2 regions of the Nocardioides secundeburneus genome follow, and region 2 is predicted to be linked to the other one. Evidence: riboswitches for the same ligand, from Rfam matches in the RefSeq annotation. Region 2 holds a riboswitch; the other holds the start of a gene.
What was found. Region 2 has a riboswitch for cobalamin ahead of ABFT23_RS17545 (VWA domain-containing protein). Riboswitches for the same ligand answer to the same signal wherever they lie in the genome.
Positions count from the first base shown of each region.

Region 1 (5,321 bases), on a different contig from region 2:
CACGCGCTCCCACGACACGGTGGTCCAGGTGTCGGCGACGTCCTCGGTGGCGTTGCGAGCCCCGGCGGCCTCGATGATGCCCTGCGGGCCGCCGAACGACCCGCTGGAGAACGGGGCCGTCGTGCCGCTGTCCATGAGGAAGACCGTGGGCGGCTCGCTGGCGCGCGGCGCGGCCTCGAGCCGGGCGAGCCGCGCGTCGAGGTCGGCGACGAGGTCGGCGGCCCGGTCGTCGCGCCCGGTGATCGCGCCCAGGTTGGTCAGGTCGGTGCGCAGGGCCTCCCACGGCCCCACGACGCCGCGCGCCTCGCCGTCGTCCTGACGGCACGACTCGGTGAGCGTGTAGCCGACGATGTCGCGGTCGGCGAGGCCCGCCGGCGTCAGGTTGGAGTCCTCGTCCCAGCCGTAGTTCCAGCCGGCGACCACGACGTCGGGCCGCTGGGCGATGACGTTCTCCAGCGTCGGGCGCTCGTCGGCGGCGACCGGCAACCCGGAGACCACGTCGGCCCCGTAGGCCTGGCCGAGCACGGCCACGTCGTCGCCGATGCCGGCGATGCCGGCCACCTGGTCCTGCGCGCCGAGCGCGAGGGTCATCGCGATCATCCCGCCGTCGTAGACGTAGAGCCGGGACGCCGGTGACGGGGCGACCAGGTCGGCGCCGCAGTTCTCGACGGTGACGGTCTCGGCAGCGGCCCCGTCGTCGGTGCTGCGGGGCACGGTCTCGCCGCACGCGGCCAGGGCGAGGGCGGCCAGGGGTAGTGCGAGGACGGCGAGGGTCGAGCGGGTGGTCATCGGTGCTCCTTCGTGGCGACCGGGCGTCCGGTGCCGAGGGTGAGGTGTCGGGTCCGGTGGTGCTCGTCGATCAGGTAGGCGGCGGGGACGCCGAAGACGTGGTCGATCACGTCGGGCGCCAGGGCGGCGGACGGCGTCCCGCTGGCGTGGACGACGCCGTCGTGCAGCACGACGACGCGGTCGAAGTGGGCGGCCGCGAGGGCCAGGTCGTGGATGGCGGTGACCACGGTGCGGCCGCTGGCGCGCAGCAACGCCAGCAGGTCGAGCTGGTGGCGCACGTCGAGGTGGTTGGTCGGCTCGTCGAGCACGACGAGGTCGCAGTCCTGCGCGAGCCCGCGGGCCAGGCTGACGCGCCGACGCTCGCCGCCGGACAGGTCGGCGCACGCCCGGTCGGCGGCGTCGTCGAGCCCGACCCAGGCGAGGGCGCGCAGCGCGGCGCCCCGGTCGTCGTGCCCGCGGGCCCACGGTGTCCGGTAGGGCAGGCGCCCGAGGGCGACGTACTCGACCACCCGCATGTCGGCCGGCGGGTGCTCCTCCTGGGCCACGAACGCCATGAGCCGGGCCCGCGCCCGGGCGCCGAGGGTGTGCACGTCGTCCGCCCCGACGGCCACCGAGCCGTGCACCGGGGTGAGCAGCCCGGCGACGGTGCGCAGCAGGGTCGACTTGCCGGAGCCGTTGACGCCCACGAGGGCGACCATCTCGCCGCGGGCGACCTCGAGGTCGACGTCGACGAGCACGGTGCGTCCGCCGACGGCGCACGAAAGCCCGCGCACGGCGAGGGCGGCGCTCACGCCTCACCGCCGAAGCGGTAGCGGCGTCGTCCGAGCAGGAGCAGGAACACCGGGGCCCCGACCAGGCCGGTGACGACGCTGAGCGGGATCTCCTGAGGGCTGACGACGGTGCGGGCGACGACGTCGACCCACACGAGGAACACCGCTCCGGCGAGAGCGGCCACCGGCACCATCACGCGGTGGCCGGCCCCGACGACGAGGCGTGCGAGGTGGGGCACCACCAGCCCGACGAAGCCGATGCCGCCCGAGACCGCGACGAGGATGCCGACGAGCACCGAGGTGAGCACGAACAGCCCGACGCGCACGGCGCGCACGGGCACGCCGACGGCCGCGGCCGTGTCGTCACCCGTGGTGAGCGCATCGAGCCAGCCGTGCAGGGCGAGCGCCGCGGCGGTGGCCAGGACGACGGCGACGACCGGGGGCAACAGCTGCGCCCAGGTCGCACCGGCCAGCGAGCCCAACAGCCAGAACAGCACCGACTCGGTGGCCCGCGGCTCGTTGCCGACGAAGACCAGGAAGCTGGAGATCGAGGAGAACGCCGACGACATGACGACGCCGGTCAGCACCAGCCGCAGCGGCGTGAGCCCGCCCTGCGCGATCGAGATGCCGAAGACCAGCACCGCGGCCGTCAGCGCGCCCACCAGCGCTCCGGCGGACAGCGCCCACGCGCCCAGCGACCCGAGGACGCCGAAGGCGATCACGGCGGTGGCGCCCACGCCGGCACCGGCCGAGACGCCGAGCAGGTAGGGGTCGGCGAGCGGGTTGCGGACCAGGGTCTGCATCGCCGCCCCCGCGACCGCGAGGCCGGCGCCGACGACGGCGGCCAGCAGCACCCGTGGCGCCCGCAGGTCCCACACGATCGTGTCGTAGACGTCGTCCGGCCCTGGGCGTGCGTGCAGGAGACGCTCACGGAGGACCTCGACGACACCGGCCGGCTGCAACGACTCCGACCCGAACCCGAGCGAGAGGACCACCGAGACGACCAGGGCGGCGCCGAGGCAGGTGTAGAGGGCACCCAGCCGGATCCAGCCGGGCTCGGGCCGGGGAGGGGGAGGTGGGACCGGGTCGGTGGGGCGGGACAACAGGGTCGGGAGCGCGCCGTGGCGCGGGCCTGGAGTGTCGATCGGTCACTCGGATCTGTGAGGGCCCGGAACGCGGGGCCGACGGCTGGGAGTGAGCCAGCCGGTCTTCGGACTCGGGTTCGACCCGGCAGGACACCTTCCCAGGCCGTCGCGCGGCCCAGTGGTACGTCGTCCTGCCAGTCACCCTCACCGCTGCGCGTCAGCTCCGGATTCACACCGGATTCCCGCGCACCCGTAGGTGCGTTCTGGCTCGGGGCGAACCTAGCAGTGGGTCGAGCGGGCCCGGGCCGGGAGGCCACGTCTCGCCGGGTCGCGAGCGAGCGTTCACACCGTGCTGACACGAGCGAAACGTCGCAGGAGGTTTGCGGGGTTGCGTCCTGGGTACTCTGGATCGCGGGGGGCGGTTCGTCGTGCCCTCGTACAGCCGCCGCCCACGAGCCGAGGTTCGATGCCCGACACGCCGCCCCACCTCCGTAGCGACGCCGTCGTCGGCGCCTCGGTGCTCCACGAGGCGCTCGTCATGAGACGCGAGGTCGAGATCGAGCTGGCCGAGGCCGGGGAGATCCGGGCCGCAGCCGTCGCCGAGGCGACGAGCCTGATCGAGACGGCGCGCCTCGCGGCCGCCGGCGTCGAGGAGCAGGCCGAGGCCGAGGCCCGCGCCATGGTCGAGCAGGCCCGCGAGCAGGCGATCGGCATCGTCACCCAGGCCCGTGTCGAGGCCGAGAACCTGCTGGCCGAGGCCCACGCCGACGCCGCCCAGTACGACGCCTGGGCCCGCCAGGAGGCCCGCGAGCGCCTCACGGGCGACCTCGCCGGCCTCACCCAGGCCATCGCCGAACGCCGCGACGACCTCGCGACGAGCATCCCGGCGCTGGAGGCGGCGATCGAGCGGGCGCTGGTCTCACTCGACGACGCCTCGTGGCTCGGCGTCTCCCTCGTCGACCAGGTCTCGCTCCCTGACGACGCCCCGAGCCACGAGGTCACCGAGGCCTCCCGTCCCGACGCTCCCCGACGTCGTCCCGAGGTGTCGCTGCGTGCCGTCGACGATCTCGTCGAGTCCGACGTCGACGTCGACGACGGGGCCGACCACGAGCCTCCGCTCGAGGACGCCGACGTCGTCCGAACGGACGAGCCCGTCGAGCCCGTCGAGCCCGTCGAGCCCGAGCAGTGGGCGTCGGTCCGGCTCGTGAGCTCCTCGGGTCAGCGTCGTTCGATGCTCGACGACGTCGAGCCGGAGACCGTCGGGCACGACGCCGAGACGTACCCGGCGGTCGAGATGACCGCGGCCGAGGTCGTCGAGATGGCCGAGGTGTCCGACGACCGGCGGCGTGGGGCCGACGACCACGGCGATCACGACGACCACGACGACGAGGCGCGTCCGCTCGGCTGGTTGTTCCGGTCGACGCCCACGCGCTGACCTCGACGCCGGCCCCGACCGGCGCTCAGCCCGGTGGGCCTGAGGCGCCCTGGGCGCGGGCGGCGGCGGGGTCGCAGGAGGTCTGCAGGTTGGCGTCGCCGCCCGCGCGCGCGGTCGGTCGTGCGAACGCGGTGACCGTGCGCACGGTGCTGCCCACCGGCAGCGTGGCGTAGAGCTGCATCCAGATCCTGCGGGGCCGCCCGGGCAGGAAGCACGACCAGGTCCCCGACACGATCGCGACGAGGTCGCCCTCGGCATCGTCGACGACGGCCTGCACGACGGCGCTGTCGACCGGGGCGCCGTCCGCCGTCACGTCGGCCACCACCACCGCGCCCACCGCGTTGGCGAAGACGCTGTCCAGCTGCACGGCGAGCCGCGGGCTGCCGTCGCTGCCGGCCGTCGACCAGACGACGTCGCGGTAGCCGACCTGCAGGTCGTCGACGCGCACGTCGGTGGGCAGGCGGAACGAGAACGCGTAGTCGGCGCCGGGGGGCACGTCGGCCACCGTGCAGCACGGTCCGGCGACCGTCGTCGTGACCGAGCCGGCCGTCACCACGGTGGCCTCGGCCTGGGCCCGGCGCAGCACCCGGTCGGCGGTGTTGCGCAGGACCACCGAGACGAGGCCGTCGTTCGCGGCCCATTCGCGTGTCTCGACCAGGCTCGGTGCCGGATCGGCGGGTCCGGGGCGCTCGGTGCCGTCGCGCTGGTCGTCCACGAGCGAGCAACCGGGCAGCAGGACGGTGACCGGTCCGACGACGAGTCCGGTGAGGAGCACCACGAGCAGGCGCGAGCCGGAGCGTCTCATCGTCGAGCCCCCCGTCCGCGCCGCGACCCGGCGGTCGCCGGGCCCGGGTGCCCGCATCGTAGTCGGCCCGGCCTCGTGACCGGTGAGGGTCGTGGATCGTGCTCGTGCCCCTCGTCGCTGGCAAGTCGACGTGCCAACGTTTCCCCGCCGTCGGTGGCGAACCGTGGTAGCGGCCGGCGCTGACTAGGCTCACCGGTGGGGGTTCACGATAGAAACAAGGTTCTGGTCGGCCCTCCGCACCTATGGGGGGATGCGTGGAACCGCAGGACGTCTCGGGTGCCTTGTGGCGCCAACGCTGGCTCGTGCTCGCCGTCTTCGCCACGACCGGCGGGCTGCTCGCCCTCGGCCTGCTCGTGGCACCGAAGACCTACACCGCCACGGCGACCGTGTCGGCCGTCCAGAATCCGTCCGCCGACGTCGACGTGGCCGTCGGCGAC
Region 1 covers NZ_JBDUUE010000003.1:543,721-549,041, reverse strand. Annotated here, with positions in the region: gene ABFT23_RS10820 (ABC transporter substrate-binding protein) at 1-789, opposite strand, end outside; gene ABFT23_RS10815 (ABC transporter ATP-binding protein) at 786-1,580, opposite strand; gene ABFT23_RS10810 (FecCD family ABC transporter permease) at 1,577-2,599, opposite strand; cobalamin riboswitch at 2,744-2,927, opposite strand; gene ABFT23_RS10805 (ATP synthase F0 subunit B) at 3,111-4,079, shown strand; gene ABFT23_RS10800 (hypothetical protein) at 4,105-4,884, opposite strand; gene ABFT23_RS10795 (Wzz/FepE/Etk N-terminal domain-containing protein) at 5,139-5,321, shown strand, end outside.
Region 1: it holds a riboswitch for cobalamin, as region 2 does, so the genes downstream of both, ABFT23_RS10810 (FecCD family ABC transporter permease) here and ABFT23_RS17545 (VWA domain-containing protein) in region 2, are expected to answer to the same signal.

Region 2 (5,321 bases):
GGCACGGTGAGCTCGCGCCCGACGACGGCGGCCGCGGCGGCGTAGGCCGCGACCCCGGGGACGACGTCCCACGGCACGCCGGCGTCGTCGAGGCGGCGGGTCTGCTCGGTCAGCGCCGAGTAGACTGACGGGTCGCCCGACGTCAGCCGGACGACGCCCTGCCCCTCGGCGTGGGCCTCCACGATCGTGGCGACGATGCCGTCGAGGTCGAGGTCCTGGGTGTCGACGAGCACCGCGCCGTCGCGGCAGTGCTCGAGCACGCCGTCCTCGAGGTAGGTGCCCGGGAAGAGCACCACGTCGGCCTCGGAGACCAGCCGCGCGGCGCGCAGCGTGAGGAGGTCGGCGGCGCCGGGGCCGGCCCCGACGAAGTGCACGGTCACGATCGATGCTCCTTGGTCCAGGACCACTGGGTGACGGCACGCGCCGGGGTCCAGCCGGTGAACGTGCCGATGGGCGCGGCGGTCTCGACGGCGTGCCGGGTCAGCTCGCCACCGTGCTCGGCGTAGGCACCGGCCAGCACCTGCTCGGTCTCGAGCGTGACGCCGTGGACGACGAGCCGCCCGCCGGGGCGCAGGCGGTCGCGGCACAGGTCGAGGAGCCCGGGCGCCGTCGCTCCCCCGCCGACGAAGACCGCGTGCGGGCCGGGCAGCCGGGCGGCGACGTCGAGGGCGTCGCCGCGGTGCACGTCGAGCCGCGGGACGCCGAGCGCGTCGGCGTTGCGGGCGATCCGGTCGGCGCGGGCCGGGTCGCGCTCGACGGCGTCGGCGTGGCAGGTCGGGTGGGCGCGCAGCCACTCGATGCCGACGGAGCCGGCGCCGGCGCCGAGGTCCCACAGGCGCTGGCCGGGCTGGGGCGCGAGGCGGGCGAGGGCCGCGGCGCGCAGGTCTCGCTTGGTGAGCTGGCCGTCGTGCTCGTAGGCGTCGTCGGGCAGGCCGGCGACCCACGAGCCGGACGCCGGGCCGTCGCAGACGATCGCGACGACGTGCAGCGGCGGCACGTCGTGCGACCCGGCGTCCCAGGTGGCGGCGGTGGCGTCGATGCGTGACTCGGTCGCCGCGCCGAGGTCGCCGAGCACCGTGAGCGTGCTGGCGCCGTAGCCGTGCGCGACGAGCAGAGCGGCGAGGTCGGCTGGTGTGCCGGGGCCGCTGGTGAGCACCAGCAGCCGGCGTCCGGGGGCGAGCTCGCGCACCAGCGGCTGCAGGCTGCGCCCGACGGTGCTGACGACGCCGACCGTCTCGGCCGGCCAGAGCATGCGCGCCCGGGCCAGGGCGATCGAGGAGACCGCCGGCACGACGTCCAGCACCTCGCCGTGCCGCGGCAGCAGACTGGTCGCCACGCCCGAGACGAAGGGGTCGCCGGAGGCGAGCACCACGGTCGACCGGTCGCCGTCGACGGGGTCGAGCGAGAACGGGCTCGGCCACGCACGGCGTTCCTGGCCCTCGACGTCGGGCAGCAGGGCCAGCTGCCGTCTCGACCCGACGACGACCGGTGCGTCGAGCACCACGGACCGGGCGGCCTCGGTGAGCCCGGCCCACCCGTCGGCGCCGATGCCCACCACGGTCACCCGCCGCGCGGCGGTGGGGGCGGACGGCTCGGGCACGGGCGCCGACGCTATCGTGCGGACGTCGCGAGGTGCCCTACGGGGAGAATCTGGGAAGCCGGTGCAAGTCCGGCACAGGCCCGCTGCGGTGACCACGCCTCGAGCGATCGAGGGCTGGAAGTCCGAAGACCGGCCTCGCGACGCGCCCCATCCACTGGCCACACGAGCGGGAGCCTCACGTGCCGGACACACCCGAACAGACCCGTCATACCTATCCCTTCGCCGCCGTGGTCGACCCCGGCGACATGGCGCTCGCCCTGCTGCTGACCACCATCTCGCCCGAGATCGGCGGCGTGCTCGTGCGCGGCGAGAAGGGCACGGCCAAGTCGACCATCGTGCGCGGCCTCGCCGCCGTCCTGCCGCCGCTCGACGACGGCCGCGCCGTCCCGCTCGTCGAGCTGCCCGTGGGTGCCACCGAGGACCGCGTGCTCGGTTCGCTGCACCTCGAGAAGGCGCTCGCCGACGGCGTCGCCGAGTACGAGCCCGGCCTGCTGGTCAAGGCCCACCGCGGACTGCTCTACGTCGACGAGGTCAACCTGCTGCACGACCACCTGGTCGACGTGCTGCTCGACGCCGCCGCCATGGGCCGCTGCACGGTCGAGCGCGACGGCGTCTCGGTCTCGCACGACGCGCGCTTCGTGCTCGTCGGCACCATGAACCCCGAGGAGGGCGAGCTGCGCCCGCAGCTGCTCGACCGGTTCGGCCTCACCGTCGAGGTCGCCGCACCGCGCGACCCGGCCGTGCGCGTCGAGGTGGTGCGCCGGCGCATGGCCTACGACGCCGACCCGGCCGGTTTCGCCGCCCGCTGGGCGGCCGACGAGGAGGCGCTCGCGGGCCGGCTGCTCGCCGCTCGCACGGCCGTCGGCGACGTCGAGCTGTCCGACGCGATGCTGCTCAAGATCGCCGAGGTGTGCGCGGCGTTCGAGGTCGACGGCCTGCGCGCCGACATCGTCACCGCCCGCACCGCCACCGCCCACGCCGCCTGGCACGGACGCACCGAGGTCACCCTCGACGACGTCCGGGTCGCGGCCCGGCTGTCGCTGCCGCACCGGCGCCGTCGCAACCCGTTCGACGCGCCCGGTCTCGACGAGGACCTCCTCGACGAGACGCTGGGCGAGGAGGAGCCCGACCCGCCCGAGCCCGACCCGACCGACCCGGGTGGCGGTGACGGCGGTGACGGCAGTGATGGCGACGGCGGCGACGGCGGATACGACGGGGGCGGGCCCCCCGACACCGGGGACAGCTCCGACGCCGGCGAGGCCGGCCGCGACCCCGTTCCGAGCGGCGCCCCCTCGACCGCCGCCGGGTCGACGACCACGAGCAACGTCGCGGCCGGTCAGCCCTACCGCGCCCGGCTCTTCCAGGTCGCCGGCACCGGTCGCGGCGAGGCCGGCAAACGCAGCCGTGCCGTCACCGACACCGGACGACGCATCGGCTCGCGACCGGGCTCGCGTGGCGCCGTCCACCTGCTCGAGACGATCCGCGCCGCCGCGCCGCACCAGGCCACCCGGGGACGCACCGGCGGCCGGGTGCTCCTGCGTCCGGAGGACCTGCGGGTGGCCGATCGCGAGGGCCGCGAGTCGAACCTGGTCCTGTTCTGCGTCGACGCGTCGGGCTCGATGGCCGCGCGCAAGCGCATGGAGCAGGTGAAGACCGCGATCCTCAGCCTGCTGCTCGACGCCTACCAGCGCCGCGACAAGGTCGGCCTGGTCACCTTCCGCGGCACCGGGGCCGAGGTCGCGCTGCCGCCCACGGGCTCGATCGACGTCGCCGCCCGCCGGCTCGACGACCTGCCCGCCGGCGGCCGCACGCCGCTGGCCGAGGGCCTCGTCGAGGCGTTCAGGGTCGTCGAGCGCGAGCGCGTGCGCGACCCGCGCCGCCGGGCGCTGGTCGTCGTCGTCACCGACGGCCGCGCGACCAGCGGTCGCGACCCCGTCGTCCGCGCCCGTCAGGCCGCAACGGCGCTCGCCGAGGCCGGCGTCGCCTGCCTCGTCGTCGACTGCGAGGCCGGCCCCATGCGGCTCGGCCTGGCGCGCACGCTCGCCGAGCACCTGCGCGCCGAGCACGTCGCCGTCGCCGAGGTCAGCGCCGCCGTGCTGACGTCGGCGGTGCGTGCCGCGTGAGCGCCCCCACCGTCAGCACGGACCTCTACGACGTCATCGAGCGGCGGCGCGACGTCCGCGCCGAGTTCACCGGACATGCTGTCTCCGACGACGTGCTGTCGCGCGTGCTCCGCGCGGCGCACGCGGCACCGAGCGTCGGGCACAGCCAGCCCTGGGACTTCGTCGTCGTGCGCGACCGTTCGACCCGCGAGCGCTTCCAGGAGCACGTCGCCACCGAGCGAGCCGCGTACGCCGACACGCTGCCGCCCGAACGGGCCGAGACGTTCGCGCGCATCAAGGTCGAGGGCGTGCTGGAGTCGTCGCTGGGCGTCGTCGTCACCCACGACCCCGACCGCGGCGGGCCGCAGGTGCTCGGGCGTCACGCCATCGACGACGCCGGCCTCTACTCCACCTGCCTCGCCGTGCAGAACCTGTGGCTCACCGCGACGGCCGAGGGCCTCGGCGTCGGCTGGGTGTCGTTCTACCGCGAGCCGTTCCTGCGCGACCTCCTGGCCATCCCCGAGCGGGTGCGGCCGATCGCCTGGCTCTGCCTCGGCCCGGTGTCGCGCCTGCACGACGTCCCCGACCTCGAACGGCACGGCTGGCGCACCCGCCGGCCGCTCGCCGACGCCGTCCACCACGAGAAGTACGGGAGCCACTGATGCCCCAGGGCAAGCCGCTCGTCGTCCCCGACGACGGGCTCACCACGGCCCAGCGGCGTCGCCTGCCGCTGCTGATGGTCAACACCGGCGACGGCAAGGGCAAGTCCACCGCCGCGTTCGGGCTCGCGATCCGCGCGTGGAACCACGGGTGGGACGTCGGGGTCTTCCAGTTCGTGAAGTCGGCCAAGTGGCGCATCGGCGAGCAGACCGTGCTCGAGCGGCTCGGCGAGCTGCACGCCGAGACCGGCGAGGGCGGGCCGGTCGAGTGGCACAAGATGGGCTCGGGCTGGTCATGGTCGCGCAAGGCCGGCGAGGCCGAGGACCACGCGCGCGACGCCGCCGAGGGCTGGGCCGAGGTCAAGCGCCGCATCGCCGAGGAGCGGCACGACATCTACGTGCTCGACGAGTTCACCTACCCGATGGAGTGGGGCTGGGTCGACGTCGACGACGTCGTCGAGACGCTGCGCGACCGGCCGGGCCGGCAGTACGTCGTGATCACCGGACGCCGTGCCCACCCGAAGCTGGTCGAGGTCGCCGACACCGTCACCGAGATGACGAAGGTCAAGCACCAGATGGACCGCGGGCAGAAGGGACAGGCGGGCATCGAGTGGTGACCACCCCGTTCGGTCGACTCCCCCGGTTCGTGGTCGCGGCGCCGAGCACCGGACAGGGCAAGACCACCGTGGCCACCGGGCTCATGGCGGCCCTGCGCGCGCGCGGACTCGCGGTGTCGGGGCACAAGGTCGGGCCCGACTACATCGACCCCGGCTACCACGCCCTCGCCACCGGCCGGCCCGGCCGCAACCTCGACCCGCACCTCGTCGGCGAGTCGCTCGTCGCTCCCCTGCTGCTGCACGGGGCCCAGGACGCCGAGGTCGCCGTCGTCGAGGGCGTGATGGGCCTGTTCGACGGACGCATCGGCGGCAACGGCTTCTCCTCGACGGCGCACGTCGCCGC
Region 2 covers NZ_JBDUUE010000006.1:255,555-260,875, forward strand. Annotated here, with positions in the region: gene ABFT23_RS17535 (cobalt-precorrin-4/precorrin-4 C(11)-methyltransferase) at 1-380, opposite strand, end outside; gene cbiE (precorrin-6y C5,15-methyltransferase (decarboxylating) subunit CbiE) at 377-1,600, opposite strand; cobalamin riboswitch at 1,614-1,752, shown strand; gene ABFT23_RS17545 (VWA domain-containing protein) at 1,828-3,723, shown strand; gene bluB (5,6-dimethylbenzimidazole synthase) at 3,720-4,364, shown strand; gene cobO (cob(I)yrinic acid a,c-diamide adenosyltransferase) at 4,364-4,978, shown strand; gene ABFT23_RS22595 (cobyrinate a,c-diamide synthase) at 4,975-5,321, shown strand, end outside.